One region of the Alteromonas sp. CI.11.F.A3 genome, then DNA from elsewhere that is predicted to be linked to it. Evidence: predicted binding sites of a transcription regulator. Region 1 holds the regulator's gene; the other holds the start of a gene.
The links. The regulator ArgR, encoded in region 1, controls arginine synthesis, uptake and breakdown. The targets are predictions, from matches to a motif close to ANTGAATANNTATTCANT.
Positions count from the first base shown of each region.

Region 1 (16,901 bases):
GTTTCAATATACCGACCTACCGCATACGTATTTACGGGGGTATTTAGCGTTGCATTCCCAACATCAAGAAACGCACTGTCTAATATAATTCTTCTTTCTACGTTGTCTTTCGCATTATGGCGAGCAGACTGAATACCAATAACCTGACCAAACGTACTGATGATTTGAAGTACCGCAAAAAGTATCAGTACACAAATTAGGGTAAACGGGCGAACAGTTGACATCATACTACTCATCTTTGCTACATCCATTCACGAGAACGAGAGTTTTGTAATAGGGGCGTGAGTGAGAATCGGCGATATCTTTCACTACAGACTGCATGGCGCAAAGTAAATCGGTGTTTTGCATTTGCATTTTTAAAAACCATTGCATGCCGCTAACGCTCTTTAGTAGAGGGGTAGCATAGTTCTTAGACAAAATTTGCTCATCTTCTTCAGCCCAATACGATGAGATAATATCGACTTCTCCCGCAAGCAATGCTCTGCGCAAATCTTTGTGGGAATTGAAGTACACAATGTCTACGTTGTTCTCAGTTAACCCAAGATTTTGAAGTATGGTTTTTGGAACGATGTGACCTGAGCGGCTGGAAGGGTAATCGAGCAGCCCAATTCGTTTGCCAAGCAAGTACTCTTTTTCAAGCAGGGGCTTTTCACGTTGAGATATAAAGAAAGCGCTGTAATTAGGGTGCGATGCTATTAAAGTTAAACCATAAATTTGATCTGCACCGAAGGCATCTACTACATTACGTTTAATCAACGCTAAATCGACCACGCCATGGTTTATATATCGAAAGGTATCGTAGTCGCTTTGCCCGACGATGACCCTGACTTGGCCAAATTGCCTTTTGATGATTTTGTTATCGCATAAACGTTCTAAGGCCATATTCGCGATAGAGCCATCTGTGACATACACTGAAAAGATGTCTAGGTTGTTTTGTAACTCGGTTTGGCAGGTTAAAGTTCGACCAGTTTGAGGGGGCACCGGAATAAATTCTATTTTCTGTGAAAAATAGCCAGCGCTGCCGCAAACAAGTGCGGCAATAAGGAGTATGATCCACCTTCCGGTAGCAATAATTCTGACTTTTGGCAAAAAAATAACCAAATGAGTTAGTGATTTATGTGCTAATTTCATCAGCTAAGGTTATTTATTGCAATAGGTAAATTTATTTTAATTGGTTATAGTCATGAAAAATAAGTGCTTTTTACAAATCAGACTGAATTTTGTTAAACGCTGTTTATTAGTCCATGATATGTCATCAATAGAAACCACAAGAACAAGTCAGACGACCTTGGTTTTGATAAGTAAAATAACTTGACCAAATGGTCAGGTGTGTGGTGCAAAAAATGCGATGAAATCACGTCACGGAATTGACGAAATATACAAAACTGTAATAAATATGACACGAAGGTCTATAACAATTTCATCCACTCAAAGAAGTCTTTTAGTCAATATCAGAGGTCGTAGAGGGGAATAAATTCCCTCTACGCTAAAAAAAAAGAATTTTAAACAAAAAGGGAAACACACATGTACTCATCAGCTAAGCTCAGCCGCGTTGCTGCAGCAGTTGCACTAACAGTGGGTCTAACCACGACTGCAATGGCTCAAGTAACGTCTTCAGATATGAATGGCCAGATAGTCGGTCCAAACGGCAACCCTGCTGTTGGAACCGTAGTTAAAGTAACTCACGTACCAACTGGTGCGGTTAAATCAGTCACGGTAAATAGTGCTGGTACATTTAACCTTCGTGGTTTACGTGTAGGTGGTCCTTACACTGTTGAAATCGACTCAGATGAATTCGCAGATCAAACTATCAGCGACATTTACCTAGAACTTGGTGAAGCGGCAACTATCCAAAGAACACTTGAATCTGCAGCTAACTACGAAAATATCGTAGTAACCGCTTCTCAAGTAGGTAGCTTGGCATTCGGTCAAACTGGTCCTTCAGCAAACTTTGACTTGGCAACACTTCAACAAGCGCCAGCGATCAACCGTGATATCACTGATATCGTTCGTATTGACCCTCGTATCTATGTGAATGAAGGCGGTAGCGGTGGTATCCAGTGTGTTGGTAAAAGCCCACGTTTTAACAGTTTGACTGTTGATGGCGTTCGCATGAATGACCTTTTCGGTCTTAACTCGAACGGTTACCCTACAGAAAGAATGCCTTTCTCTTTTGACGCTATCGAAGGTGTGTCAGTAGAAATTGCTCCTTTTGATGTAATCTACGGCGGTTTCTCTGCGTGTAACATCAGTGCAGTAAGTAAAACAGGTACCAACGAAGTTCACGGTTCTGCGTTCTACGACTATGGTAGCGACAGCCTACGTGGTGACTCTCTTGAAGGTGATGATATCAACCTTGGTAGTTACACTGAAAAACGTTACGGCTTCACAGTGGGTGCACCGCTGATTAAAGATAAGCTATTTGTTTTTGCTGCTTACGAAAAACTAGAAGGCGCGAACACATTTGACCGTGGTGCCATTGGTTCTGGCGCAATTAATGAAGTAGCGCTTTCACAAGCACAACTTGAGCAGATTCAATCTGTTTCTCAGTCATTGTATAACTTTGATGCTGGTACAACGCCACTTAGCATGCCTAACGAAGATGAAAAGCTTCTTGTTAAGTTAGACTGGAACATCAACGAAAACCACCGTTTTGCGTTTACCTATAACTACAACGATGGTAACAACTTCTCAGAATCTGACGGCGACGCAGATGAGTTTGAACTATCAAGCCACATCTACGAGCGTGGCGCAGAGCTACAATCATTTGTTGGTGTACTTTACTCAGACTGGACAGACAAATTCTCGACTGAAATTCGTATTTCTCGCACTGAGCTAGATAACCTACAGCGTTCTATGTACGGTGACGGCACTCCAGGCGGCAACGATTTCGGCGAAATCAAAATCGAACTTGGTAATGACACAGATGATTCTTCTGATGATTTAACCGTTTTCTTAGGTTCTGATGACAGTCGTCAAGCGAACGACCTAGATTGGGAAGCGCTTAGCCTAATGTTCCGTGGTAACTATTACTTCGACAACGGCCACGCGTTAACTTTCGGTTACGAGAGCGACAAACTAGATATCTACAACCTTTTCGTTCAGCACTCTGAAACATCTATTACTTTTGAAAGCCTAGATGATTTCGCTAACGGAACTAATGCAGAAATTGAATACGGTTATGCTTATTCTGGCAACCTATTAGACCGTGCTGCAGAGTGGGGTTACACGTCACACTCTACTTACGCACAAGATGAGTTCTATCTTACTGATGATTTAAAAGTTGTTGCTGGTTTACGTTATGACTGGATTACAACATCAGACGAGCCTGTTGGAAACGTTGATTTCGCAATTGAGAACGGTTACGACAATACGGCTAACCTAGATGGACTTAGCTTGCTACAACCACGTGTTGGCCTTAACTACACAGTAAGTGATTCAACTGAACTACGTGGTGGTGTTGGCTTGTTCTCAGGCGGTAACCCGAACGTATGGATGACAAACAACTATCAAAACACCAATGTTGTTGGTGGTGAAGTTGATGGTGAATACGCCAACTTATTCGACGGCAGTGTTACATGGGTTAACACAGAAGACGGCGTAACTGCTGGTCCTGGTTACTCAGTACCTTCTGATTTAGACGAAGCAATGTCTTCTGGTGCAGGTAGTAACTTTGAAAGTAACAACCTAGATCCAGGCTTCGAAATGCCTCGCGAATGGAAAATTTCTGCGGGTATGACTCACATCAATGACGAAGACTACGTATTTAACTTAGATTTCCTTCTAAGTGTGACGCAGAAACAAGCCATGATTAAATATGTGGGTCTTGAGCGTGTAGGTACAACTGACGAAGGTTACCCTGATTATGATTCAGTAGGTTACGGTTCACTTGAACTGACTAACTCTGATGAAGATTCAGTGTCTTACTCACTAACAGCGACCATGAACAAGTCTTGGGATAACGGTATTACTTTCACCGGTGGTTATAACTACAGCCACGCTGAAGATGTACAACCAATGACGAGTTCAGTAGCGTTCTCTAACTTCCAGTACAGAGCATTTACTGACATTAACGAAGAAGTATCTTCAGTGTCTGATTGGAATATCGAGCACCGCTTTACTGCTGACCTTCGTTACACCACTGAACTTATCGACGGTTACAGCACTATCTTCTCTGCTTACGCAGTAGCGCAGTCTGGTCGTCCGTTTAGTTACACCATCAGTGGTAACTCTGTATATGGCTACACGCCATACCTTGAAGGTAACAACGTGTTACCGATTGGTGCAGAGCGTAACGACCAAACTAGCCCTTGGTGGTTCAAAATGGATATCGCAGTTAGACAAAATATTCCTGCGTTCCGTGAAGATCACTCAGCTCAGGTTTACTTCGTAATGAATAACTTCACCAACTTCATCAATGATGAATGGGGTATTTTGGAAGAAGTTAACTTCAATACTGCTGCGCTAGGTACATCATCTCCTGAAAGTCGTCAGGGTGATGCATCACTTTGGGAAATGCGTGTAGGTATTGACTACCGCTTCTAAGCAACAGTTTAAAAAACAGTTGTAGTGTTAAATGCCACTTTCCAATTTTGGAAGTGGCATTTTTTTTATCTTGTAAATCAACTTCTCTCTATGTTTCTCATCGCATTCCTTTTCTTTTTCTGATCTAACCATTGTCGCCATACGAACGAATAACTAAATGAATTGTTCACATGGAGAACTTATGTCGAAACATATATTGATGGTAATGACCTCACATGAATTATTAGGTGATACAGGCAATAAAACAGGAATGTGGCTGGAAGAGTTCGCGTCACCTTATTACGCGTTCAAGGATGCAGGGTATACCATCACCTTAGCTTCACCTATGGGCGGCCAAGTGCCAATCGACCCCAATAGCTTGGCAGATGATGCCATGACCGACGATGCTATCCGTTATACAAAAGATGAGGTAGCACGAAGCGCAATGTCTTCAACAATTGTGTTGGAAGATGTTCGAGCAGATGAGTTTGATGCTGTGTTCTATCCGGGCGGCCACGGCCCGCTGTGGGACTTATCTGACAATACCCACTCCACAATGCTAATTGAAGATATGATCAAAGCACAGAAGCCTGTAGGCGCTGTTTGCCATGCGCCTATCGTGCTTAAAGAAGTAAAACGTGCCGATGGCGAATTTTTCATTAACGGGAAAACCGTTACTGGCTTTTCGAATAGTGAAGAAGAGGCAATGGAATTAACCGAGGTTGTGCCTTACTTAGTTGAAGATGCACTCATTAGTAAGGGCGGTAAGTACGAGAGTACAGAGGACTTTGGCGTTAAAGTGTGTGTTGATGGTCTTTTGGTGACGGGGCAAAACCCAGCATCATCAGGACCCGCAGCAGAAGCGCTTATTAAGCTACTGTCGTAGTTTAATTCACTCACTTACACTACTTACTTAGTCCACACCGACTAAACAATAGCCGGTGCGCCAGTTTTATAGAACGTTTATACTGGCAGAAATAAGAAAACGCCGCTGACTGTGTTGTATCTCAGAAGACAGGGGATACAACATAGTACAAGCGGCGTTTTTGCGTAAGTTACACGTTAGAAGCTAGCTTGAACGTTAAAGCTCATAGTGCGACCTAGTGGGTCATAAAGTGTGTCATCGAAACCGCGCCATTCGCCGGGCAAGTATTCTTCCAGCTCGTCAGTAAGGTTAGCGATGCCTGCTGATACTTTAACGTTATCGTTTACGTGATATGAAACCGTTACGTTATGTTTAAAGTAGTTATCCGCATAATCGTAAGAGGAGTAAAAGGTTTCTCCGTTGGCACCAATGAATAGTGTCCTCCAAGAGGCAGTCCACTTATCACCGTCTGTCCAATCTACAGTCAGGTTTGCGCGGTTATCAGGATAGAATAATTCACCCGCCCACTCAGTACCTTCTTCTTCGTAACTAAACACATGAGAATACTCAAGGTTAACCCCAAAATCCCCAATCTCAGTTGCTAAGTCGTAGTTGGCAGTAATATCAAACCCGTTTGTTGTCACTTCTGAGTAGTTAGTATAGCCCGATGTAATAGACGTAATTTTACCATCGCTATCACGTACGATACTGCTAGAAGTCCCATCTAAGTCTGCGGCAATTAAGTCTTCAACATCGATGTCTTCAATTTTGTTCTCATAGTCATACTGGTAATAAGACACTTCAAGTGACAAATCATCCGTTACATCATAAACCACGCCTAGTGTAAGTGACTCAGAGTTTTCAGGACTAAGGTCTGGATTACCACCGTAGTAGGTTAGATGCTGTTGACCCGATGAGCAGTAACTGTCATCGCTACCTGGGTTACCTAATGTATCGCAGTAGTAGGAGTCGTAGGCATCTGGGAAACCGTAAGAAATGGTCGCGAACATTTCACTCATTGTCGGAGTACGGAAAGCTTCTCCCCAGCTAGCACGAAGTAATAGTGACTCAGTTGGACGCCAGCTGATACCTAGCTTGGGTACCGTATCTGAGAACTCTGAGGTTGAGATGCTAGCACCCGTATCGCCTTCAAGCTCGTAGCCGTCGTAACGAAGCGCGGCTGAGACTTCGACTTCATGAGGTAATTCAATGGCAAGCTCAGTATAGTAAGACTGTCGTTCACGGCTTGCGTAAACGTCGTCACCGCCAGAACCGCCCGAGATAATGCCCAAACCCGATTCAGGATCAGATACCTGTTCAAAATCAAGGTACGAGTACTCAGCGCCAAACACAGCACTCACTGTCATGAAGTTATTTGAGAAAAGCTGACCTGAAATGCTCCCATCAATGATGTCGCGCATTTGGGTAGTTTGGTATGTACCAGTATGATCTGCGTTGGTTAAAAGCTCAGCGTTATAAGCATACCAATCATCGGTGCTAAGGCCTTGTACGTTGAATAAATCGAGTTGCTCAGTATCAATTAAATCTTGTACAACGGTGTCATTAACCAAGTTGTAACCGAATACTTCTTCTTTTGCTGATGTGCGCTGGTAATAAACTTGCCAGTCCCACTCGTTTCCAGCAATTTCAGTATAACCTTCAAGGCCTGAAACCATTTCAAAAGTGGTTTTTTCAGTTTTAGTATCGCGCGTGCCCAAGCTAGAGGTGCGGAAATAAACCGAACCGTCTTGGCCATATGGGTTCATTGCATTATCGGCGTCGATAGTTAGCGAAGATGTAGAAACCGGGGTAGCAGCATAACGCGTATCTGTAGATGTCTGCATTGCAGAGAAGCGAGTGATGAGTTGTAAGTTTTCTGCCAACTCATATTCCACTTTTGTCATCAGTGAGTTTTTCTCAGTCGCGCCGTATAGCCATGTGGTATTGCCGTAATAGTAACCACAACGGTCTGACTCAACAGACGTATCTGCTACATCGCCACACAAATCTTCGTTGTAAAGAAATTCACCTGCATCTGAATCGTAGAAGTTTGCCACTGGGCTATAGGTTGAATAGCTATTTAGTGCATAGTCACCTGATACCGCAACATCGCTAACTTCTTGTGTGTTTTCATGCTCGGCTATGAATACAATGCTGCCTTTGTCGCTGGTAACACCAGCAGAAAAATTGTACTTACTGGAATTACCACCGTCAGCACCTGGATCTTCAAAGCTATAACCTACATTTACGCCATCGAACTGTTTTTTGGTAATAATATTAATTACGCCTGCAACAGCATCTGAACCGTATATGGCCGATGCGCCATCGCGAAGAATTTCAATGCGCTCAACAATCGACATCGGGATCATCGACATATCAGAAGATGAACCACCATCGTACCCTAAACCAGGAAGGCGACGGCCGTCCATAAGAACGAGTGTTGCGCCTGCACCCAGACCACGCAAGTTTACTTCGCTTGAAGCTGAAGCACCGCTGCCGTAACCAGATTGGCCGCGAAACGAACCAAAGGTGTTAATTGAAGAGTTACGTAAAACTTGCGCTACCGATGTATCGCCAGATAACGCAATAGATTCAGCAGTAATAACAGTGACCGGAGAAACTGACTCTAAATCCACTCGTTTAATCCGAGAGCCAGTAACTTGAATTTTTTCTACAGGTTCAGCTGAATTTTCGTCATCTGATTGTGCGAGGGCCATTGGCGCGACAAACATGGTAGCGGAGCCCGCCAGTACTATTCCGCGCTTCACAGCAGTGCTGAGTTTATTGGTGTTAAACATTTTAATTCCCCTTGTCGAAGGTGATTACACGTTGTAATTACAAAGACGTTTATTAGTTTTTATTTTGAGCAGATGTTTTCTGTCGGGAGAATTAAGCACTTCGTCGTGCTGTTTGGCAATTTACAAAGTGTATAATTTGTTCTATTTAGACCTAATTTACTTTATTTATACGCAGAGTGATGAAACCTTTACGGTTCTATACATTGGTAAAATAATTATTGCTTTTATCTCTCTTAATATTTATTTAAAGATAACGCTAAATATTAATTAAAAGAGAAATAAAAAATAATGTGAGGGTGTAAATAGTGTGCAGGTTTTGTGTGCAAATGGTGTAGGCCTGGCGAAGAATCGGCGCAGGTTTTACGCAGATTCAGTGTGGGTAAATCTGGCTTGAAGTAAAAGTGGGGGATAGCGTTTCAGTACAGGTAAAAAAGTGAGAGAAAGTTTCTGTAATTATAATTAATGATAATGTTATTGTTTTGGGTTTCAGAATTTATACGTTGGTGAATAAGAGGCGGTTTTTAGTGATGGTGATATTATTTAATTTTAAATTTTGCTTTTTTTATTTAAGGAAGGTTTTTGAATTTTATAATTAATTTCTAGTTTTCGAATTCTTTACTTTTCTTTTCTTACTCTTTTCTAAGTCTGTGATAATTTAAATGCACAGCTACCAAGTTGTTTTGTATCTCCCTGGTACAAATTCTTTACCGCCATCTTGTGATGGCGGTTTTTTTTGTTCAAAACTTAAGGCGGTGCCTTACACGTTCTCGAATAAGTCTTCTACCCGTTGGCGCAACTCTTCAATAAGTGTCACGTCGGCTGGGGCGATAAAAATGGTATCGTCGCCCGCAATGGTACCGAGCACACCATCTTTTTTGCTTAATGAATCAAGTAAACGAGCAATAAGCTGCGCCGCACCTGGGCTGGTGCGAATAATTACCATCACATTATTATGCACAATATCGAGAACCAGCTGCTTTAACGGGCTTTTAGCCGTAGGCATGCCTAGCTCAGGCGGCAGGCAGTACACCATATCGCCGCGGGCATTGCGGGTACGTACCGCACCAAACTTACTTAGCATGCGAGAAATTTTAGACTGGCTAATATTGTCATGACCTTGAGTTTTAAGGGCATCCACTATTTCACCTTGAGATCCATAGCTTTCCGCTTTCAAAATTTCTTTAAAGGCTTTAATCAGTTGCTCTTGTTTTGCGTTGGCCATAGCATCCTGCACATCAGTTAGCGGTAATAAGTTAAATAATCATATATGTTATATTGTGCCTTACAGGTGACCTTTGCGCAATTTAATTGCATAATCATGCATGATAGTGAATATCGACGTAAAAATGCCTTAAATGGCCGTATTAAGACCATCAGATGATTGAGTTTTCCCCCGCGTTGCATTAGTGTGACGTTCCGTTTAAATACGTGAGCAATCCCATAGGAGAAATGGTATGAAAGTAGCCGTGTTAGGTGCTGCCGGTGGTATTGGCCAAGCGCTGTCTTTGTTGTTAAAAACACAATTGCCAGCTGGTTCTGAACTAGCGCTTTATGATGTAGCGCCAGTTGTTCCTGGTGTAGCTGTTGATTTGAGCCACATCCCAACTGCAGTAAAAGTAACCGGTCACGGTAAAGATGACCTAGCTGGTGCATTAACAGGTACAGACGTTGTTCTTATTCCTGCTGGTGTTCCGCGTAAGCCGGGCATGGATCGTTCAGACTTGTTCAACATCAACGCTGGTATTGTTAAGAACCTTATTGAAGGTGTTGCTGACAACTGTCCAGATGCTTGTGTTGGTATTATTACTAACCCAGTTAACACAACAGTGGCAATTGCTGCAGAAACGCTTAAAGCGAAAGGCGTTTATAACAAGAACAAATTGTTCGGTGTTACTACCCTTGACGTAATTCGCGCAGAGACTTTCGTTGCTGAGCTTAAAGACGTAGACGTTGCTTCTGTACACGTACCGGTAATCGGTGGTCACTCAGGCACAACTATTCTTCCTTTGCTTTCGCAAGTTGAAGGTGTTGAGTTCTCTGATGATGAAGTTTCAAGCCTAACTACTCGTATCCAAAATGCGGGTACTGAAGTTGTTGAAGCTAAAGCTGGCGGCGGTTCTGCAACCCTATCTATGGGTCAAGCAGCTGCACGTTTCTGCTTATCATTGGTTGCAGCAATGCAAGGTGAGAACGTAGTTGAATACACTTACGTTCAAACTGACGACAGCGACGATGCTGCATTCTTCGCTCACCCTGTTCGCCTTGGTGCAAACGGTGTTGAAGAAATCTTGCCATACGGCGAGCTAAGCGCATTTGAAGAAAAAGCGAAAAACGACATGCTTGAAGGCCTTCGTGGCGATATCAAGCTAGGCGTAGATTTCGTAACTGGCTAAAGCTAAGAATATGGGAGCGCTGCTCCCATGTATAAGGCAGGATTAGTAAGCTCTACACAAACACGCCGAGTATCCATCCATGGAGGCTTGGCAGCAGCATCCATGCTGCTGACAGTTTGTTACGCGCTTACTAATCCTGCCTTTTTGTTTATGGCACCCGCATAATAGCCACGCCGTAAATACTTCCATGTAGGCTCCGCCACCGCATCCTTGGCAAGGGAGGAGCTACTTATTTAATTTCAACTCGTATATCGACCCTAACTTCACACTCAGGCGTACGATGCTGTTCTAGTTGGGCGTGGTAAGGGACTTAATTGCGAACTCTATATAAGGTAAACGCCATGCTTTCTAGTGGTTTGTCCTTATAAACTGAATAAGCATAGCCGCTTAGAGAATCTGCTATTGGAAAAATAAACAGGAGGGAGTTGGCAAAGGTGGGATGTGATGTTTTAACGGTATATACGCTTCCTTCCTTATGAATATCTTCAGGGTTGAAACTCGTTTGATTGGTATAACTGCTACCATTTATAAACCGGACTAAACGGCCTTCTTTTTTTGGGTAAATCTCAATGCTTATGAGCTCATTTTTACCACTAATGCGCATTATTCCCACCCACAAGCCATAAATATCTTCAGTAGCCGAGTTGGCTAATTCTTCTATTGAGTCTCGGTATATATCTATAAAGTTGCGCACGGAAGATTGGTTCTTCTGCTTGTCCAATTGGTAGGTGTTACTCAAGATAGGTTTACCGTTTTTACGGGTAGTCGATTCTAATACTTTGTAACCGGTATCTATGTAGGGAGATAAAATTAGATGTTTAACATACCCTTCATCAAACGAAGGAAATGTTACTTCACAATTTAGCGTACTACATTTTATATCTTCATTATCAAATGGTAGCCGTCGGATATGACGAAACGCATTGCCTATGCCAGCTTCAAACAGGAAGTGTTCCCCGTTTTCATTTATCTGGAGTAACTTATACTTATAGTCAGACTCACTGACGCCCTCCCATAACCCAGGGGGCATAGTAAGGGGTTCGGATTGCGCCAACATAGACGTTAGCGCCAAGTAAAAGGTGAGAGTCAGGCTTGCAAGTAGTCTGTTCAAATGAGACGTCCTGTCTTAAGGATTAACGACTGAATTCGATTGGCTTTATCCTACGACATATCAATAGAGTTTTACAAAAGTAAGATAAAAGACCTAGAAAACTCATAATCATTGTCTACGCTTTCTTTAGTTAATTCTACATGAGTATATTGATGGATAGATTTATAAGGTCTTGTTTTCTCAACGTAAGGTTTAATGATTTTCTAATCGTTAAACCTATTCGTCAGCATCGAAAAAACTCACTGTAGAAATCATTATCTAATAACTAGAATGAAACAATGCTAATCAATAGATTGTATTGATGAAATCCTTTGTCGAACAGCAAGAGGTAACAAATATGAGTAACGCGAAGCTAGGCGATGTAAATGATTCAGGGCGTAAGTGCCCTGTTATGCACGGCGGCCTGACAGCTACTGGCAGTACAAATATGGATTGGTGGCCTGAGGCGCTTAACCTAGATATTTTGCATCAGCACGATACAAAGACAAATCCAATGGGTGATGACTTCAATTACCGCGAGGCCGTTAAATCTCTCGATTTTAATGAATTGAAAAAAGACATGATTGCGCTAATGACGGATTCTCAGTCATGGTGGCCAGCAGATTGGGGACACTACGGTGGCCTTATGATCAGAATGTCTTGGCACGCCGCCGGTTCGTATCGTATTGCTGATGGTCGTGGTGGTGCGTCTACGGGTAATCAACGTTTTGCGCCGCTCAACTCTTGGCCGGATAATGTTAACCTTGATAAAGCGCGTCGTTTATTGTGGCCAATCAAGAAAAAATACGGGAACAAGCTTAGTTGGGCCGACCTTTTAGTGTTTGCTGGTACTGTTGCTTATGAAAGCATGGGGCTTAAAACTTATGGTTTTGCATTCGGTCGCGCCGATATTTGGCACCCAGAAAAAGACACCTACTGGGGTGCTGAGAAAGAATGGCTAGCGCCAAGTGATGAGCGTTACAACGATGTTGAAACCCCAGAAACAATGGAAAATCCATTAGCTGCTGTGCAAATGGGGCTAATTTACGTTAACCCTGAAGGGGTGAACGGTAAACCTGATCCACTTAAAACCGCATTGCACGTTCGTGAAACTTTCGCCCGTATGGCGATGAACGATGAAGAAACTGTCGCACTTACAGCCGGTGGTCACACCGTGGGTAAATGCCATGGTAACGGACGTGCGGAAAACTTAGGTCCTGATCCAGAAGGCGCTGATATTGCCGAGCAGGGCTTGGGTTGGATGAATCACGAATCACGTGGAATAGGCCGCGATACGGTTTCAAGCGGTATTGAAGGTGCGTGGACAACCAACCCTACTCAGTGGGATAACGGTTACTTTGAATTACTCCTTAACTACGACTGGGAATTAAAAAAATCACCAGCGGGTGCAGAGCAGTGGGAGCCTATCGACATTAAAGAGGAAGACAAACCTGTTGATGTTGAAGACCCTTCAAAACGTTATAACCCTATTATGACCGATGCCGATATGGCCATGAAAATGGACCCAATCTATCGTGAAATTTCTGAGAAGTTTTACAACAACCCAGACTATTTCAGTGAAGTGTTTGCTCGAGCCTGGTTTAAACTTACTCACCGTGATTTAGGGCCAAAAGTACGTTATATCGGTCCTGAAGTGCCACAAGAAACACTTATTTGGCAAGATCCTGTACCAGCAGGCAGCACGTCTTACGATGTGAGTGCATTAAAAGCGAGTATTGCGGATTCTGGCCTAAGTATTGGTGACATGGTATCTACGGCGTGGGACAGTGCTAGAACCTTCCGCGGTTCAGACTTACGTGGCGGTGCTAATGGTGCCCGCATTCAGTTAGCGCCTCAGAAAGACTGGGAAGCGAACGAGCCGGAAAAACTAGCTAAGGTATTGTCGGTGTTAAAACCACTTGCTGAGGCCGCCGGTGCAAGTCTAGCTGATACCATAGTGTTGGCCGGTAATGTAGGTGTAGAGAAGGCCATTGAAGCAGCTGGTTTCAGTGCTGAGGTTCCTTTTGCCGCAGGCCGTGGTGATGCGACTGATGATATGACGGATGCTGATTCTTTTGCTCCGCTAGAGCCGCAGGCCGATGGCTTCAGAAACTACTTACCAAAAGATTATGTAGTTAAAGCAGAAGAGCTGCTGTTAGACAAAGCACAATTGCTTGGGTTAACCGCTGCAGAAATGACGGTGTTAGTAGGTGGTATGCGTGCAATGGGCACGAACTACCAAGGCACTGCACACGGGGTGTTTACCGGTAGTGCTGGCTCACTAACGAATGACTTTTTCACTACTATTACCGATATGCAATACACGTGGAAGCCCACAAGTAAAAGCACGTACGGTATTGTAGATAGAGTGTCTGGAGAGCAAGTTTATTCAGCTACTCGTGTTGACTTAGTCTTCGGTTCAAACTCTATATTACGTTCTTACGCTGAGGTTTATGCGCAAGACGATAACAAAGAGAAGTTCGTTAAAGACTTTGTTAGTGCTTGGACTAAAGTGATGAATGCTGATCGCTTTGAATTACAAGCTTAACATTCAGTATGTAATATAAACTCACTAAAAAGCCCGCTTTACGCGGGCTTTTTTATTTGTGCTATTTGTTTCAATAGCATGATTATGTATCTATTAATTTAGGTATTAACCTGTATTACGCATACCGGTTGCGATACCTGTAATAGTTACCATCATGGCACGCTCCAAATCAGGATTGTGTACATCATCACCTGCTTTACGAATTCTGTCTAGCAACTCGATTTGTAAATAATGAAGCGGTTGCAAATAAGCGGCGCGAATTTCCATCGACTCTTTGCCTAGCGGATCGGTCTTCATAATGTCGTCTTCACCAGTAAGCTTCAGTAATGAGGCAATACTTTCTTTGAGCTCCTCTCGAAGTGCTGCACCGAAATGCTTAAGCTCTTCTGGTACTAAGCGCTCATCGTAGGCTTCACTAATACGGGGATCCGCTTTATGGAATACCATGTCCAGCATTGAAAGGCGCGAACGATAAAATGGCCATTCGGCAAACATTTCATTCACGACTTTTTCATTTTCGGCATTTTTCACGCTATCGATAGCGCGCATTACACCCAACCATGACGGCAATACAAGGCGCGTTTGTGCCCATGCAAATATCCAAGGGATAGCACGCAGACTTTCGATACCACCTTGTGGTTTACGCTTAGAAGGGCGACTGCCTAAGGGTAACTTACCCAGTTCCTGTTCAGGCGTAGCCACGCGGAAATAAGGCACGAAATCTTCATCATGGCGTACTGTGCCGCGATAGTTATCACGACCTTGCCCCGCCATAGTGGTAATAAGTTCACGCCACTCTTCTTTTGGCGCCGGGGGTGGGAACAACATGGCTTCAATTATCGCGCTGGCATAAATGCCTAGGCTGCGTTTAGCCAGTTTAGGCATACCAAACTTATAACGGATAGTTTCGCCTTGTTCGGTTACGCGGAATCCACCTTCCAATGAACCTGGAGGCTGCGAGTAAATAGCCGCGTGTGCAGGTAAACCGCCACGACCAATTGTACCGCCACGACCATGGAACAAGGTAAGTGAGCAGTTAAACTCTTCAGCAATAGCCACAAGCGCTTCTTGCGATTGATACTGAGCCCAACCTGCCGCTAGTGCGCCAGCATCTTTGGCAGAATCTGAATAACCAATCATTACGAACTGACGGCCTTTCACATAACCGCGATACCAGTCGATAGAAAGCAATTTGCGCATAACACTTGGCGAATTATTTAAGTCATCAAGTGTTTCGAACAAAGGTGCTACTGGCATTGGCCAATCTACACCGCTTTCTTTAAGCAGCAATTGAACCGCAAGTACATCTGATGGCTCACTCGCCATTGAGATAATGTAAATACCAAAACCGTGTTCGCTATGCTTAGCTATTACTTTGCACGTTTCAAGCACTTCTTTCACATCATCAGATGCACCCCATTGCGCAGGGAATAGCGGGCGTTTCGAGCCAAGCTCACGTAGCAAGAAGGCTTGTTTATCTTCTTCGCTCCATTGTGAGTAATCACCAAGGCCAAGGTAACGGGTCAGCTCGCTAAATACATCAGCATGACGTTCTGAATCTTGACGAACATCTAAGCGAAGTAAGTGAATACCGAATACATGAGCGCGGCGAATGGTATCTAGCAATAAGCCTTTCGCTACCACACCCATACCGCAATCGATAAGTGACTGGTGGCAAAGTAGTAGGGCTTCTAATAGCTCGTCATTACTTTCAATCCAGTTCGACGTATCAGGGTTTTTACCGGCCAAATAGTTAGCAATACCATCGCGGGTAGCTATAAAGCGGTCTAGTAATGGGCGAAGTAGGGCGCGATAAGGTTCGTTTGCATCGCCTACTTTTTCTCGCAGTGCGTCGTTACAGTCGTACATAGACAACTCAACTTGCAAGCGGTCTAAGTCTAAAGCGAAAAGTTTCGCGGCGCGTTTACGCGCTAACAATAATACTTGCTCGGTAACTTTAGAGGTTACGAACGGGTTGCCATCGCGGTCACCGCCCATCCAAGAACTAAATTGTACCGGTGAAGCATCTAGCGGAAGCGACACACTGTAGTCTTCTTGCAAACGGCCATCTAACTCGCGCAAGAAGTCAGGAACGGCTTCCCACAGTGAATTTTCAATAACTGAAAATCCCCAGCGAGCTTCATCGACAGGGGTAGGGCGCACAGAGCGAATTTCTTCGGTATGCCAAGCCTGACTAATTAAATCAGCAACACGGGTTTCAACTTTACTTCTGTCTGCGCCAGTGAGTGATTCTTGATGAACTTCTTGTAGGCAGTCTGCTAACTCTTTGTGTTTATGAATAAGGGTGCGACGTGTTACTTCGGTAGGGTGTGCCGTTAACACTAGGTCGATATTTAATTTGCCTACTGCCTCTTGCACTTTATCAGCCGTGAGTTCGGCTTTATCTAGATGCTTAAACAATGCATCAATAGACGCGTCAACGTTCATGGCACTGTTATATTCTTGCTCAGCAATATTACCTAGATTTAGAAACTGTGCGAATGCACGACCTACCGTCAACAAGTCGCTGTCGGTCATCGTTTTGAAAGTTTCTTTCAGTTCGTCACTACAACTCGTGTCTCCCTGATAAGACGCTCGGCCGTCTTTTCGAATCTTCTCAATGCGATCAAGCCACTCTTGGCCTAATTGGTTTTTGATGGTTTCACCTAGCGTTTTGCCAAGG
Region 1 is NZ_CP136708.1:828,402-845,302, forward strand. Features, by position in the region: gene R1T43_RS03620 (hypothetical protein) at 1-227, opposite strand, end outside; gene R1T43_RS03625 (PhnD/SsuA/transferrin family substrate-binding protein) at 229-1,089, opposite strand; gene R1T43_RS03630 (TonB-dependent receptor) at 1,525-4,545, shown strand; gene R1T43_RS03635 (type 1 glutamine amidotransferase domain-containing protein) at 4,727-5,410, shown strand; gene R1T43_RS03640 (TonB-dependent receptor) at 5,587-8,187, opposite strand; gene argR (transcriptional regulator ArgR) at 8,945-9,409, opposite strand; gene mdh (malate dehydrogenase) at 9,642-10,580, shown strand; gene R1T43_RS03655 (hypothetical protein) at 10,891-11,691, opposite strand; gene katG (catalase/peroxidase HPI) at 12,029-14,218, shown strand; gene ppc (phosphoenolpyruvate carboxylase) at 14,324-16,901, opposite strand, start outside.

Region 2 (16,901 bases), 330 kb from region 1:
TTCGATTGTCGTTGATGACGACGCTGAGGCCGATTTTCGTACGGTGCAGGGCGCGCTCAACCACATTATGCAAAATATACCTGTTGATACACCGTCGACCGTCACGATTAGAGAAGGTGAATATCAAGAAATGCTGTTCTTACGGGGTAGCAACAAGGTTACTTTGCAAGGAGAGAGCCGTGACAATACCCTTGTTTATTACGACAACTTTGAAAGTTTTAACAGCGGGAGTGGCAAAAGCGAAGCGCCCTCAACAGGTACTCCTTCAGGCGGAAGAAGTGTATTTCTTATAGAGGGGGTAGATGACTTAACCTTTAATAACTTTACCCTGAAAAATTCACATATTCGAAGTAATGCCTATTCAAACCAAGCAGAAACGCTTTATTTTAATAGCGATGCAGGAAGGTTAACTGCGGTGCGCATGAACTTCGTCAGTGAACAAGATACGCTCTTACTTAAAGGCTTCAGTTGGTTTTATCAATCGTTAGTGGCAGGCAATGTAGATTTCATATGGGGCTATGTTGACACTGCATTGTTTGAAGAGAGTGAAATCCGAACCATTGGTGATTCTAAAAATGGGGACCCAGAGGAAGACACCGCTGGCGGATACATTCTGCAGGCAAGAGTTCCTGAGATTACCAACAAAGGTTTTATTTTCTTAAACAATCAATTCACCAATGGTCCAGGTCCTATTGGTAATGGTGTACTTGATAACTCTACTTATATTGCACGCAGTGGCGGAAGTGCTAGTTACTTCGATAATGTCACCCTTATCAATAATCGACTTGATACTCACATTGCCACAACAGGCTGGGCGGGTGAAGGTGTCCGAGATCAACCAGCACCCAACCCTAGTCCTGCAACATCGACGGCAGGCTGGCGCGAGTATGGCAGTATGGACATTAACGGTAACCCACTAGATCTTTCAGCTCGGGAATTCGTGTACATTTTGTCTGATAGTGAGGTTGCTGCGCTTACCAATCGAAGCGATATTTTTTCTCATTATAACAATGGTGAAGGCTGGGCACCGCAAGCACCAGATGTACCTGAGGTGGCGCCGGCACCTACCTTGACGGCAAGCGGTTTCGCTCAGTATAGTTTTGATTTAACAGGTGGAGCGGGTGGAACTGTCGTTACCGTAGATAATGGGTTGGATTTAAAGGCCGCACTGGAAAATGCAAGTGCTGCGAATACACCGGTAACGGTCTATATTGACGGCACTATTACTGATGCCAACTCAGGAGGCACGGGGGCAGCTATTGAAATACGCGATATGAATGATGTGTCGATTATTGGTGTGGCGAACAGAGGTGAATTTGATGGAATCGGTATTTTAATTAAACGTGCCAATAATGTGATTATTCGCAACTTACGTATCCATCATGTACTCACAGAAGGTAAAGATGCTATCTCTATTGAAGGTGATAATGACGGCTCAAGCACAAGTAATATTTGGATTGACCATAACGAGCTATATAGCACCTTAGCGGTAGATAAAGACTTTTACGATGGGTTGGTTGATAGTAAGCGGGGCGCAAAAAATATCACTATTTCGTACAATTACCTTCATGATCACTGGAAGGCATCCTTACATGGTCATACCGAAACTGATACTGCAAGTGCAAACACTGAGCGCTTAATTACCTTCCATCACAACCGTTTTGAGAATATTGAATCTCGTCTGCCGCTATTTCGCTATGGCCACGGGCATTTGTATAATAATTATTATAACCAAATATCTTCTACCGCCATAAATTCGCGAATTGGTGCTGAATTACAAGTTGAGAACAATGTATTTGAGAATACCAAAAACCCAATAGTATCTTTCTACTCCGAAGTTATTGGATATTGGAACACGTCGGGCAATATATTTGGTGAAGGGGTTACGTGGTCTGAGCCTGCAGAAGGGGATGTTGTCGCTGGGCCAGATGCAACTCCCACATCAAGTTATGAAGTACCTTACGACTATGAACTTGATAACGCAGATGTTGTGAAGCAGCGTGTTATTAACCACGCTGGCGTAGGTAAGATTACCCAAGATGCGAGTGCTATCCCAGACATAAACTAATACGCAACGGGAAAAATTAGTTCAAAGCGCTATTATTGAGAAGATAATGGCGCTTTTGATTATCAGAAAAATATCTTAAAGCGCACGTCTATAAGGTATTATTTTTTGCGTATTAATGGCTTCACTCCTCCTCTTTCGAATACTGAAATACCTCATTAAACGGCTTATTAAATACCAAAGCAATTTTGAAGGCGACTTCAAGGGAAGGGGAGTATTTTCCTTTTTCAATTGCCATGATAGTTTGTCGCGTAACGCCCACCTTTGACGCTAGTTCTTGTTGAGTCATTTCATTTGAGAGAAAGCGTAAGGTTCTTATATTGTTGATAATTGTGTATTTATCAACCATTAACTTTCTTTCCGGCAATAGTAAATCTCAGTACCGAAGCGAGTTACTTCCGATAGCCAAAAAATAAGGACTAATTTTAGCTCGATAGGTGCAAGAGCATAATTGGTGTAGTTATTTTGCGCTTCAAAGTCGATGTTACTGTTGATCATGTGCTGTATCACGCAGCTCACGATACCAACTGACAGTACCCAGTAACCCGCATTGTTCGCGGTAAGTCGATGAAAACGCTCTCGTTCATCCTCAGGTGTGTTGGCGTCTTCTTGCTGGCTCATGGCTAACGCAATATGCAAAGCTACCTCTAAGATAATGAAGGCAATAGTAATTCGCACGATGAGGGCGGTAGTGTCACTAGGGCTAATATTTGGTTGCAAAAATATAAGTGCATATACGCTATCTCCATAAATAGAGGCGATCACCGCAGATACTAACAAAGACACCCACAAACTTTTCTCTCTGAACGAAATCATTATCTTTCTCCATGCCCTAATAATGGTGATTAAATTTTACTTTGTGTATGTTAAATTTAACTCAATGTTAAATATACTATACATTTGAGCTTGTAGAAAGCTAGCAGTAGGTTGTTACAAAGTATGTTATAGGTGAAGGCGCCCAGAGCGGATTTATTTGAAGGTTTAGATATATTGGCCACAAAAAAGCTCGCCTTAGCGAGCTTTTAAATAGATTACATGCGGCGGGGCATGGTTAACGTGCCGTTTTACACGTCGATATTAAACGCTAATATTAAACGCCAATATAATCCATGATTCCGTCTGCGGCTTTTCTGCCTTCGTCGATAGCGGTAACCACAAGGTCACTACCACGCACCATATCACCGCCTGCAAAGATTTGCGGGTGTGAGGTTTGGAAAGCATATTTACCGGCAGCAGGCGCGCGTACGCGGCCTTTTTCGTCTAGCATAATGCCAAACTCAGCAAACCAAGGGGCAGGGCTAGGCTGGAAACCAAACGCGATAATAATTGCATCTGCTTCAACCACGTGCTCAGAACCTTCAATTTCAACTGGACGACGACGTCCGTTAATATCCGGTGGGCCCATTTCGGTTTTCACGAATTTAACACCGCAAGCTTTGCCTTCGCTATCAACAGCAATGTCTAAAGGTTGAATGTTGAACATGAATTCAACCCCTTCTTCTTTTGCGTTAACTACTTCTCGGCGAGAACCAGGCATGCTTTCTTCGTCACGACGATATGCACACACTACACGGTCGGCTTCTTGGCGAATAGACGTACGTACACAGTCCATGGTGGTATCACCACCACCAAGTACCACTACGCGTTTGCCTTTCATATCAACAAAATCGGCTTCGTCTTTTTCAAGACCCATCACGCGGTTTGTATTTGAAATAAGGAAAGGCAAGGCATCGTGAACACCGTGTACATGTTCATTTTCAAAGCCGCCCTGCATTGATTTATACGTACCCATGCCTAAGAACACGGCGTCGTAGTCATCTAGCAGGGTTTGCATTTCAATGTCTTTACCAATTTCAGTCTTAAGTACAAACTCAACACCCATGTCGGTAAAGATTTCGCGGCGAAGCTTAATCACGTCTTTTTCAAGCTTAAACGATGGAATACCAAAAGTTAGCAAGCCGCCAATTTCTTCGTACTTGTCAAATACAACAGGCTTCACACCGTTACGAACAAGAATGTCGGCACAAGCTAAACCGGCAGGGCCGGCACCTACAATAGCAACTTTCTTATCCGTCCAAACTACGTCAGACATATCTGGGCGCCAGCCCATTTTAAATGCGGTATCGGTAATGTATTTTTCAATACTACCAATGGTTACCGCACCAAAATCGTCGTTTAGGGTACATGCCCCTTCGCATAATCTGTCTTGAGGACAAACGCGGCCACATACTTCTGGCAAGCTATTGGTTTTGTGCGACAACTCAGCCGCTTCAATAATACGACCTTCATTCGCAAGGTCTAACCATTGAGGGATGTAGTTGTGTACTGGGCACTTCCATTCGCAATACGGGTTACCGCAGTCCAAGCAGCGATCTGCTTGGCCTTCGGTTTGTGATTGACTTAACGGCTGATAAATTTCAGCGAACTCGTGTTTACGCACCATGATCGGCTTTTTCGGCGGATCGATACGTTCAACATCGACAAACTGGTATACGTTCTTTGCCATAAACTTTTCTCCTCCTACTGAGCCTGAATGCGCAATTCAGCGCTTGAACGACTGATGTGGCCTAATAGGTTCTTCACATCACTGGTCTTCGGCTTAATAAGCTTGAAGCGTTTCAGCGTTGCCGCGAAATCGGTTAGCAAGCCTAACGAATGGTCGCTGCCAGTTTCTTCGTAATGCTGATTAATAAGGCCACGTAAGTGCTCTACTAAAATCGCTTTACCGTCAACAGGCATAATCTCAATAAGATCTTGGTTTACACGGTTATCGAGGTCGTCGTTGTCGTCCATAAGGTACGCAAAACCACCTGTCATACCGGCACCGAAGTTAACGCCTACTGGGCCAAGTACTGCAACAATACCACCGGTCATGTATTCACAACCGTTGTCACCAATACCTTCAACTACCGCAATGGCACCAGAGTTACGTACACCAAAACGTTCACCAGCACGGCCCGCAGCAAATAATTTACCGCCCGTTGCACCGTATAAGCAGGTGTTACCCATAATGGCACTTTCATGCGCATCGTAAGTAATATTTCTTGGTGGATGAATAACAAGCTTACCGCCAGTCATCCCTTTACCTACGTAATCGTTTGCGTCACCTTCAAGATGCATGTGCAAGCCGCCCGCGTTCCACACACCAAAACTTTGGCCGGCAGTACCGGTAAGATTCACTTTAATCGGTGTATCTTCAAAGTCGTGGTTACCATGGTGCTTGGCAATTTCACCTGATAGCAATGCACCAACCGAGCGGTCGGTATTGCGCACAGGGTACTTCAATTCAATAGATTCGCTATCAACTACTGCTTGTTGCGCGTCTTTTAACATTTGTGCGTTAAGCACACCTTTATCAACGGGCTCATTGGTAGTTTGTGAGCAGAATAGACGGGTATGTTCACCTGCTTTCGGTCTTACCAACAATGGCGTTAAATCAAGGCGGTTTTGCTTCGCAGTCACACCATCTATCACTTTAAGTAGCTCAGTACGGCCAACAAGGTCGTCAAACTTAGTCACGCCAAGGGCGGCCATAATTTCACGTACTTCTTGGGCGATAAACTTAAAGTAGTTCATTACCATGTCTGGTAAACCAATGAAGTGGTCGTCACGCAGCTTTTGATCTTGTGTTGCTACACCGGTCGCACAGTTGTTCAAGTGACAAATACGTAAGTATTTACACCCTAACGCCACCATAGGGCCCGTACCGAAACCGAAGCTTTCCGCACCTAAAATACCGGCTTTAACCACGTCTAAACCTGTTTTCAGGCCGCCGTCAGTTTGTACGCGTACTTTATGGCGAAGGCCGTTTTCAATTAGGGCTTGTTGTGTTTCAGACAAACCTAATTCGAACGGGCTTCCAGCATACTTAACCGACGTAAGTGGGCTTGCGCCTGTTCCGCCGTCGTAGCCTGATACTGTAATAAGGTCTGCATAGGCTTTTGCTACACCCGTAGCAATAGTACCTACACCAGGTTCAGACACTAACTTCACTGAAATCAGTGCAGTAGGGTTCACCTGTTTCAAGTCGAAGATAAGCTGGGCTAAATCTTCAATTGAATAAATATCATGATGCGGTGGAGGCGAAATAAGGGTTACACCAGGCACTGAGAAGCGCAGCTGAGCAATATACTTATTCACTTTGTCGCCAGGTAACTGACCACCTTCACCAGGCTTCGCGCCCTGAGCCACTTTAATTTGAATAACATTCGCATTGACTAAGTAATGCGGTGTTACACCAAAGCGACCAGAAGCAACCTGCTTAATTTTTGAGTTCTTTTCAGTACCAAAGCGTGATGGATGTTCACCACCTTCACCTGAGTTCGACTGCCCGCCTAAGCGGTTCATAGCAATAGCCAAGGCTTCATGCGCTTCAGGGCTTAATGCACCAATAGACATAGCAGCGGTATCGAAACGCGGGAACAAGTTCTGCGCGCTTTCTACTTCGCTAATATCAACAGGCTCGTTTTGTGGGTCTAGCGCTAACAAGTCACGAATGTGCGCAGGAGAGCGCTCATTAACCAGTTTTGCATACTGCTGGTAATCGCTGTATTCGCCGGTCATCACTGCTTTTTGCAGTGTGCTAACTACATCTGGGTTGTACGCATGGTATTCGCCGCCATGTACATACTTAAGCAAACCACCGTGATCAACAGGCTTACGTTTCAACCAAGCAACGCGGTTTAGGTTAACCGTATCTTGTTGGAAGTCGTCGAAATCGGCACCTTGAAGGCGCGAGGTAACACCTCTGAAACACAGTTCCATTACCGCATCGTTAATACCAATCGCTTCGAATAGTTTCGAGCTACGGTAACTCGCCACGGTACTGATACCCATTTTCGACATTATTTTGTACAAGCCTTTATTAATACCTTTACGGTAGTTCAATGTGGCTTGCATTGGTGAAATGTCGAGTTCGCCTTTTTCACAAAGCTGCTCAATGGTTTCGTAGGCTAAGAACGGATATACCGCTGTAGCACCTAAACCTATGAGTACGGCAAAGTGATGTGGGTCACGGGCACTGGCGGTTTCAATGACTACGTTCGCGTCGCAACGTAGTGATTTATCAACTAGACGGCGCTGTACTGCACCAACGGCCATAGCAGCTGGAATAGGTAAGCGGTTTTGTCTGATGTTGCGGTCGGATAAAATCACGAACGCCGCACGCTTTTGTTTAACTAAGTGTTCTACTTCGTTACAAATACGCTCGATGGCTTTCTTCAAACCTTCTTGCGGTTGGTACTGAAGTTCAACCACTTCTGAATAGTAGTTATCAGGGTTAAATTCACGTAGCTGTTTTAAGTCGGTATACATAAGTATTGGCGAGTTAAACAATACGCGGTCTGCATAACCTGAGGTTTCGCTGAATACGTTTTGTTCGCGGCCGATACAGGTGGCTAACGACATTACATGGTTTTCACGTAACGGATCGATAGGCGGGTTAGTTACCTGTGCAAACTGCTGACGGAAGTAATCGTAAACGGTACGCTGGCGTGAAGACATGACCGCCATTGGCGTATCATCACCCATAGAGCCTACGGCTTCTTGTCCGTCTTTCGCAAGTACCTTGATAACTTGCTGAATTTCTTCATAGCTATAGCTGAACTGCTTATGGAATACTGAAATGGTGTCGTCATCAAAAACGCGCTTACCAATCAGTGAAGCATCTAGTTCTTCAATAGGGGTCAAATGACGAATATGTTTATCGAGCCACTCTTTATAAGGGTGACGCGCTTTCAAATCTTCATCAATTTCAGTGGAACGCCAGATTTTACCTGTGTAGGTATCAACGGCTAGCATTTCACCTGGGCCTACGCGGCCTTTTTCAATAACGTCAGCTTCTTCGTAATCCCAAATACCCACTTCTGAGGCAAGAGTGATGAAGCCATTTTTAGTGATAACGTAGCGGGCAGGGCGAAGACCATTACGGTCAAGGTTACATGCCACATGGCGGCCGTTCGTCAATACGATACCGGCAGGGCCATCCCACGGTTCCATGTGCATTGAGTTAAACTCGTAAAATGCACGTAGGTCGTTATCCATGGTTTTGTTGTTTTGATATGCAGGCGGCACTAATAAACGCATGGCACGGAATAAATCCATACCACCGGCTAAAAATAGCTCAAGCATGTTATCAAGTGACGATGAATCAGAACCTTCGGTATTAACGAAAGGGGCTGCTTCTTTCAAATCAGGAATAAGCGGCGTAGCAAATTTAGATGCACGTGCCATTGCCCAATCTCGGTTACCTTTAATAGTGTTAATTTCACCATTGTGGGCCAAGAAACGGAACGGCTGAGCCAACGGCCAACGTGGAAGCGTATTGGTTGAAAAGCGCTGGTGGAATACACAAATAGCACTTTTTAAACGCTCGTCGGCTAAATCTAAATAAAAGGCTGGTAAGTCTTTCGGCATTACCAAGCCTTTATATATCGTTACCAAACCAGATAGGCAGGCAACATAAAAGTCTGGATCGCTTTCAAGGCGCTTTTCAGCGCGTCGACGCACCATATAAAGGCGGCGTTCAAGATCGCGCTTGCGCCAACCTGCTGGTGCATTCACAAATACTTGTTCTATTTGTGGCACGCCGGTAAGAGCAAGTTCACCCAAAACAGAGCGATCGACAGGCACTTCGCGCCAGCCAACAACACTAAGGGTTTCTTTTTCAAGTTCTTCATTCAACACCTCACGCGCAGTTTGCGCAAGGGCCTGGTCCTGGCTTAGAAAGATCATGCCAACGCCGTATTTTTTGCTGAGTTTCCAGCCATTTTCTGCGGCGATAGTATGGAAGAACGCATCCGGTTTCTGCAGTAGTAAACCACAGCCGTCTCCGGTTTTCCCGTCAGCGGCAATACCGCCTCGATGCTGCATACGGTCTAAACCGTGAATAGCAGTTTCAACTAGCGCATGGCTAGCTTCTCCGTGGGTATGGGCGATTAAGCCAAATCCACAGTTATCCCGGGAATCGTTGGGGTTGTATAAACTCATCTCTTAACTCCTTCAACCTTTGACTGGGGCAAGGTGTGCGTTGCGTGTAGATGCGCCTAGGTATTGCGTATCACAACATTGTTCAGACGTCTTTTGTCGAGCTGGCACTATTACCGCTCTATGCGCCTTTTCTTGTCGTTATTTATTATTAGAGGATTCCAGTCGTGTTCCGCATTTTTATGCATTATTGCTTTGCGGGGCGTACAAAATACCTATATTGATATGTAAAATCAAACGCTAAAACAGGGGGTATAACAAAGATTTAGCATATAGTTTAAAATCTTCACTATTTTCATAGTGTTAAACTTATAAATTCATCTTTGTAATAAATTTGTTATAACCCGATATATCGTCTTATTGGTAGGCAATGTAATTATAGCAAGTATCATTAAATCACCAATAATGAATAAAAATTCACATAGAGGAGTTTAATATCTAGTCAAGGGCGTGTTTGCTGTATTTTTATGTAGTTGTAAAGCCTTTATTACACGATACCAGAATCACAATGCGTTGTACAAAAAATGCACCGTGTAATCAAGATTCATTTTGCCGCGCCATTGCTCATCAAGCGCGTCGGACCTCGTGAGCATTTCCGTAACGCATAAAGCCTGATAGGATATGCTGAAAATAATCCTAACAATAAGTCGTTCATGCATTCAGATTCTCCAAATGACTCTTGGGCTATTCGCTTTGCACAATTTGTGCAGCGCTTCGGTACGCTTAAGTTAAGTATTCTGTTCGTGGTGCTGTCGCTGGTTTTCACACTTGGTGGCTCTTACGTCATTCGCGTAAGCATGGGCAGTGCGGTACAACCTGATGACTTTATCAGCGCGGTTATCCTCACCATGCTTTCGGCACCTTGGGTGCTGTACTTTTTTAGCGAGCTGATAAAACAGTTAGAAAATTCACGTACCAATCTTAAAGAAGTGGTGAGCCAATTAGAGCGCTTGCGAGAAGAAGATGTTTTTCTTAACCGTGAACTGCAAACTAATATTCGCCAATTAAATCACGAAATTGAGCAGCGTAAATTAGCGCAAGAAGAGCGTGAAGCCTTATTTAAAGACTTAGAGCGTGAAATTCAGGATAAATCTGAACAAGAAGCGCAAGCCCGTCGTTTATCTACCTTGCTTCGCTCAATTATTGATGCCTCGCCAGATCTTATTTACTACCGAAACGAAGAAGGGCGCTTTGCTGGTTGCAACCGTATAGCAGAACTCATGACCGGTAAAACAGAGCAGGAGCTGTTGGGCTTAACCCCTACCGATGTTTATGAAGAAGACTTGGCACGCCAAATTGTTGCCAGTGATCACGAAGTACTAGAAACAAACGCCAGTATTACCGAAGAGTTATGGCTACGCTTTGCCGATGGCCGCCGCCGCTACTTCGAAATGAAGCGGGTTCCATTCTTCGATAAAGAAGGCAACCGTTTAGGCTTGCTATCATTTGGTCGAGACATGACTGAACGTAAACAAGCAGAAAATGCAGCAGCGAAAGCCAGTACCGATAAAACGCGCTTTATCGCCACGATTAGCCACGAGCTACGTACGCCGCTAAACGGTATTGTTGGCTTAAGTAGAATGCTGCGCGATACCGAATTAAGTGAAGAGCAATTTAGCTGGGTAAGTACCATTTATGCCAGTGCTATCACGCTAGGTAATATCTTCAACGATATTATCGACCTTGATAAGCTAGATAGAGACAAAGTTGAACTGAGCTTGAAGACCGTATCGCTTCGAGATTTTACCGAAGAGCTAAGCAGTATTATTCGACTGTTAGCCGGTGATAAACAGCTAGAACTTAAAACGACAATTAAAGAACCTCTTCCAAGGTTGGTTGAAGTAGACGGTACGCGCTTGCGCCAAATTTTGTGGAATATCCTGTTTAACGCAGTGAAGTTTACCCAAAAAGGTCACGTAAGTTTATCGATTGAAGCCACCAAACCTGAAAATGACTTAGCGTTCGTCACCTTTGTGATTGAAGATACTGGGGTAGGAATACCTGAAGAAGAGATAGAAAAAATCTTCGCCATGTATTATCAAGTTGACCACCCTGATCATCAATCAGCCACGGGTACCGGTATTGGTTTGGCTATTTGTAAGCAAATGGTCGATTTAATGAAGGGGAATATCAAGGTTACCAGTGTGGTAGGTAAAGGTACGCGCTTTGAAATAGAGCTACCGGTAGAAATATCGAAAAAGCCTATGCAAGTGGCGCAGCTTCAAGTTACCGATTTGAATATTCTGTTGGTAGAAGATATTGAGCTTAACGTGATGGTTGCCAAAGCCTTACTTGAAAAAATGGGGCAAAAGGTGGATGTGGCCATGACAGGGCAAGAAGCTATTGATAAAGCCCGCGAGAATCAATACGACTTAATACTGTTAGACATTCAATTACCTGATATGACCGGCTTCGACGTGGCCAGTACGCTGCATGAAGAAGACTTAGTGATGCAAACGCCTATTGTGGCACTTACTGCAAATGTGATTAAAAAGCGGGAAGAGTATTTGCAGAACGGCATGGACGATATTATTGCCAAGCCCATTAAGAAGTCTCGTGTGATTGAGGTGTTTAACGAGTTATTCCATGCGCCACCTGCACCGTTAGAAGTTGAAGGGCAGGTAGAGCGCCCACCAGAGCCTAGCAAAATATTAAGTAACATTTTAGATATGGACTTGCTCCAGATGTTAGTGGATACAATAGGCGATGACATGGTGCGGGCAAGCGTTAAAGTGTTTCAGGAAAAAATGCCTGAATACATGGAAATTTTGCAGTTAAGCCTAAGTGCCGATGAAAAATCTGAAGTGTGCTCACAAGCACACAAGATTAAAGGCGCGGCAGGCTCTGTAGGGCTTGCACGTGTACAGCGTATTGCTAATCAAATCCAACAGGGTGACCACCCTACGTGGTGGCAGAACGTCCACGATTGGGTTGAAGAGTTGCAAATGGCCGTTCAGCACGATATGAAAGCCTTACAAGAGTGGCTTAATCAGCAGCGGGTAGACGATTAAATCGTTTAACAAAAAACGGGGCTGATTAAGCCCCGTTTTTATTTGGAAGTCGATTTCGCTAGTTTACAAGGGGTAGACGTAATGACAATGGGCACCGACAACGAGACGTTTAGCAATGCTCAGCTAAACGCTGTAACAACTAATGAGCACAAGACTGCATCAGACATACCGCAACTTAACGAACTTAATTTAGAAGCTATTTCTCCGCGTTACCGCGTTATTAATATCTCATTGGCTTTTGGCATAGCGTTTGTTTTAATCATGGTTGCAAGCGCATTACGTTATCAGTCTTTCTTTATGCTGCCCGAACCTCTAGCCATAGCGTATCCATACATTATTATAGGAATTTGTGTATTGGGTTGTTTATGGGCGACCTATCATTTCTTTGCCGATCCGCTTATTAAATATGCCCTACGTGAACAAGACCTAAGCTTGCAGTCAGGCTTAATATTTAGGTCGTTGTCTTGCCAACCTATATTGCGTGTTCAACACGTTGAATTGAAAAGAGGGCCGCTAGCCCGATTAGCGGGGTTAGCTTCTTTGCAGGTATTTTCAGCTGGTGGCGCCACCCACACATTTGAAATTCCAGGTATAGAGGTGGAAGTGGCCGAGCGATTAAGGCAGTTCATTCTCGATCATAAAGATGTGAGTGCAAAATAGTGGCTTCCCCCGAAGTAGACACAGCGAAGCCTTCCGAAAGCAGGGCGGGAGGGCAAGCCGTCAAGGTGGACACCGGCGAAAACTGGCGAAGACTTTCACCCATCGCCATTGCGTATTTCACCCTTCGCAGCATTAAAAATATGGCGCAAGGCGCTATTTATGCCGTACCCGCCATTGCCGTAACGGCCAATATTACCGATAACATTCAATCGCCAAACACCCTATTAGGTATTGCGGCTATTCTCATTATTTTCTTTTCAAGCGGTGTTGTTAGCTTCTTTATGTACCGCTTTAGAGTAAACAATCAGCACGTTGAAATTCACAGTGGGGTGTTTTCAAGAAGTTATACTAATCTGCCTTTTTGGCGCATTCAGAATGTAAAAATTGAATTACCTTTCTACTACCGACCGTTCGGTTTTGCACTGGTGATACTTGATACCGCGGGAAGTGCCGGAGAAGAGGCCAAAATAGTTGCCGTTCCTTTGGCCTATGCCCATGCGCTAAGAAAGCAGGTACTAGCCGAGCATCAAGACCACAAGTTTGTAGAAGACAGCGAGGACAGTTCTCATACAAATCACGGCACTGCAGTTGCCAATGCTTATAGCGCTATTAATAGTGCGGTTAATGGCGATCAAGGCAAGCGTTATTCACAGACCAATGGAGATGGCGAAACCGTACTCAACAGGCGCTCTATCACCGATATTGTCATTCACGGCATTACCAACAACCGAGTATGGATTTTGTTAGGCGCCGCAGCCCCTTTTTACGACAATGCCTTTGGCTATCTATCGGAATGGTTGGCTGAAAAGGGCTTGCAGCTAAACCAGCTGGTTGGTGAGCAAACCATAGCCTGGTGGCAGTTTGGTTTGTACGCCTTTGTCATGCTGATGATGGCTATGGCAATAGTGGCACTTATTAGTATCGGCGGCGCGTTATTTACCTTTTACGACTATACGTTATCTCGTCAGCATGACAGGTACATCCGTAGAAGTGGTTTATTGAACAAACAAGAAGTGAGTATGCGGGCATCTCGCATTCAGGTTATCTCGGCAAAGCAAGATTGGTTAGACAGAATGCTTAAGCGCGTGAACTTGTATTTCGAGCAAAACGCATCAATTGGGCACAGTACCAATGAGCTAATGTCGCCAAACCGGCTTATTGTACCTTCTGTTACCGAAGACGAAGCGGATGAATTAAGCCAAGAGGTCATGCCGCAGAGTAAAATTCGCCGTAGCGATTACCAGCCCATTAGCAAGCGGTATATTTTACATTGGGTTATCGCCGGGCTTTCTATTCCTTTCGTGGTAGGTACTGGATTTGGTATCTATATAGAGCATTTAGATATTACCGCAGGCGTCACCTTTGTTAGCGCAGTACTGCTGGGTGTTATTGCGCTTAGATGGTGGCGCTGGGGCGTGGCAAGTGATGATAAATACATTTATGTAAGGCGAGGGCGCATAGGCGTGGATTATTTATGCTTCGAACCCTACAAAGTTCAGCAGGTGGTGGTAAAGCAAAGTGTATTTATGAAAAGGCGAAAGCTGGCAACGGTGCAGTTTGTATTAGCATCTGGCGCTATTTCAGTCCCGTTTTTACCTGAAAATTATGCGAATGAATTGGCGAATAATGTGTTGTTTGAAGTGGAATCGAAACGAAAATCTTGGATGTAGCGGCAACGTTGTTAAAAAGCTAAGTGCCGCGGCACCCAAGGTATTAAAGTGTGCCGCTGCATCCAAGGTATTAAAAAGTGATAATGCTACTATCAGCTATCTACTATTTATCAGCATTAAAGGTTAATGCGTCCATTACATCGTAGCAGGCTCCCATAGTATGGTAATCGGTTTTGCCGACTGGGCTTTTAGTGGTTTCTAACTTGCCGTTTTCAGGCGATAGAATTCTGAACCAGGCTCCATACTCATGATCGACAAAATGCGTCCACGCGTATTGCCAAATACGATGGTACCAATCCCAGTATTTATCATCTTGTGTGACGATAGCCAATCTTGCTGCACAGGCGAAACTTTCTGCCTGCACCCAAAAATATTTCTCGTTGTCGCATACACTGCTATCTGGCGCAAACCCATAGGCTATGCCGCCATTTATGCTATCCCAACTTATATCTATCACAGCATCAAACAGGCTTTGCGCTCGCTCAACCAGCCAAGGTTGAGGGCTATACTGATTAAGCTGTAACAAGAGTTTAGACCATTCAGTATGATGACCAGGCTGAAAACCCCATGGGCGGAATAGGTTTTTAGGATCGTCTTTGTTGTACTCCCAATCAACCTCCCAGCTTGAAGTGAAATGTTCCCATATGCGGTTATCAGCTTTTGCTGCTTGGCGTAAGGTAATATTTTCGGCAACCAGTAAAGCGCGTTTTAAGAAGCGCTGGTCTTGAGTGGCTTCAAAGGCCGCTATTAACGCTTCGCAGCTATGCATATTTGCATTCTGTCCACGGTAGTCACTGCAAATACTAAAATCAGCATTAAACTCGTCTTTGTAGAGCCCGTAATCCTTATCCCAAAAGTGGGTGTCCATTAACGCGAAGGTCTCGTCTAAATAGTCTTTCGCCTCAGTCATACCAGCTCGATATGCCCAGCTGTAAGCCAGCATCACGAAGGCTAATCCATAACAATGATTGGTAGCATCTTTAACGTTGTGCTCAACACCCTCTACATTTAACACCCACGCATAGCCTTGAGTTTCGGGGTTTAAGTGATACTCGCGAAGAAACTTAATTCCAGACGCTACTCTAGATAGGTACCGGCTATCACCAAACGTTAAATAAGCGCGAGCATAATTAAAAACAAATCTGGTTGAGCTAACCAAATGGCGTGTGTTTTCATCAAACACACTGCCATCATCAGAAAAGTTTTGATGGAAGCCTCCAGACAGGGCGTCAACATTCGGTTCATAAAATGCCAAAATACTTTTTATATGTTGGCTAAGAAAATCCGGTGATGAGAACGCGAGATCGCGAGATGTTTTATTCGTTGTCACTGAAGTCATCATTATTCCCTCACCTTGTTATTCTTGGTTGGGTAGAAGCCAATAAAGTGCCATGGCCGCTGTCCATGAAAAGTCAGCTCCACCACTTCTTGCGCCTGTTTCTGCATGGAAAGACTCATTAAACCCGCTAGTGTAAATAAGGTTTCTGCTCGCATCGGTCACTTGTTTAGCTTGCTTTAAGAAACCGTAGTCTTCTAATCCCAGCGTAATCATCCAGTTAATGTGTAACCAAATAGGTCCGCGCCAATAACGTTGTGGCTCATAACAAGGATCTTCAGGATGAGTTGACGATATAGCAAAGGGTTGATCGGTAAGCCAGTCATCAAGCACGTCGATAAGTTTTGGCGTGAGGTTTTCGTTTACCAGCCCTGCAAAAAAAGGCAGTAATCCAGCATTGGTTCTTGCACTGCACAGTTTGCCGCTGCGGGTATCAAAGCTATGAAACATACTGGTTTCGCCAGACCACAGTTTACCTATTGCCGCTTCGGTTAAATCCATACGATGGGCTAAATAGGCCGTTTGTTTGTTATCGATGTTTAGCGTGTCGCATAGGGCAAGGAGATCCTTTGTCCCGCGATGCAGAATCGAGATGATACTTACATCATTAACACGATAAGGGCAGTCTTGATAAATCAGCGTGTCATCAAAATTCATTTTGCGGAAGAAATCTACAAGGTATAGAAAACGGTCGTACTCTTCTTTGTGCGGACGCTCAGAGGCATCGATGTGATTAATATCGCGGCGGGTGTATTCCCAACCCACTTTGGGTACAGCGCGTAATGCATCATCCCACGCTGGGCTGTTATCCATGCCTGATTCCCATGGGTGATAGCTTACCACTAGCCCAGTGTATTCAGGATCGCGCTGCTTATACCACCATAAGTGATAGTCAATAAGTTGTTGAACAATCTGCGATATTTGAGAGTCGACTAGCGCTCTATCTTTAGTTTGTTCGAATAATTGGCGAATAACCGTGGCCAGCACCGGCGGTTGAGTAATCGATGTACTGTCGGGATTATTTTTAACACCCCAAATATCAGGGCCAGGGAAATAGGTATCAGAATGCTGGTGGAAAACAACGTGAGGCACCATGCCGTTTTTCCATTGAGCACTTAACAGTGAAGTGGTTTCTTCCCATGCACGAGGTTCATCAAACGGAAGCCAGCCTAGCG
Region 2 is NZ_CP136708.1:1,161,434-1,178,334, forward strand. Features, by position in the region: gene R1T43_RS04935 (pectinesterase family protein) at 1-2,068, shown strand, start outside; gene R1T43_RS04940 (helix-turn-helix transcriptional regulator) at 2,190-2,414, opposite strand; gene R1T43_RS04945 (hypothetical protein) at 2,414-2,881, opposite strand; gene R1T43_RS04950 (FAD-dependent oxidoreductase) at 3,156-4,571, opposite strand; gene gltB (glutamate synthase large subunit) at 4,586-9,052, opposite strand; gene arcB (aerobic respiration two-component sensor histidine kinase ArcB) at 9,703-12,060, shown strand; gene R1T43_RS04965 (PH domain-containing protein) at 12,142-12,720, shown strand; gene R1T43_RS04970 (PH domain-containing protein) at 12,720-14,390, shown strand; gene R1T43_RS04975 (AGE family epimerase/isomerase) at 14,494-15,732, opposite strand; gene R1T43_RS04980 (MGH1-like glycoside hydrolase domain-containing protein) at 15,748-16,901, opposite strand, start outside.
Region 2: a site for ArgR is predicted at 9,221-9,238, ahead of gltB (glutamate synthase large subunit). Genes of this name have one in related genera too.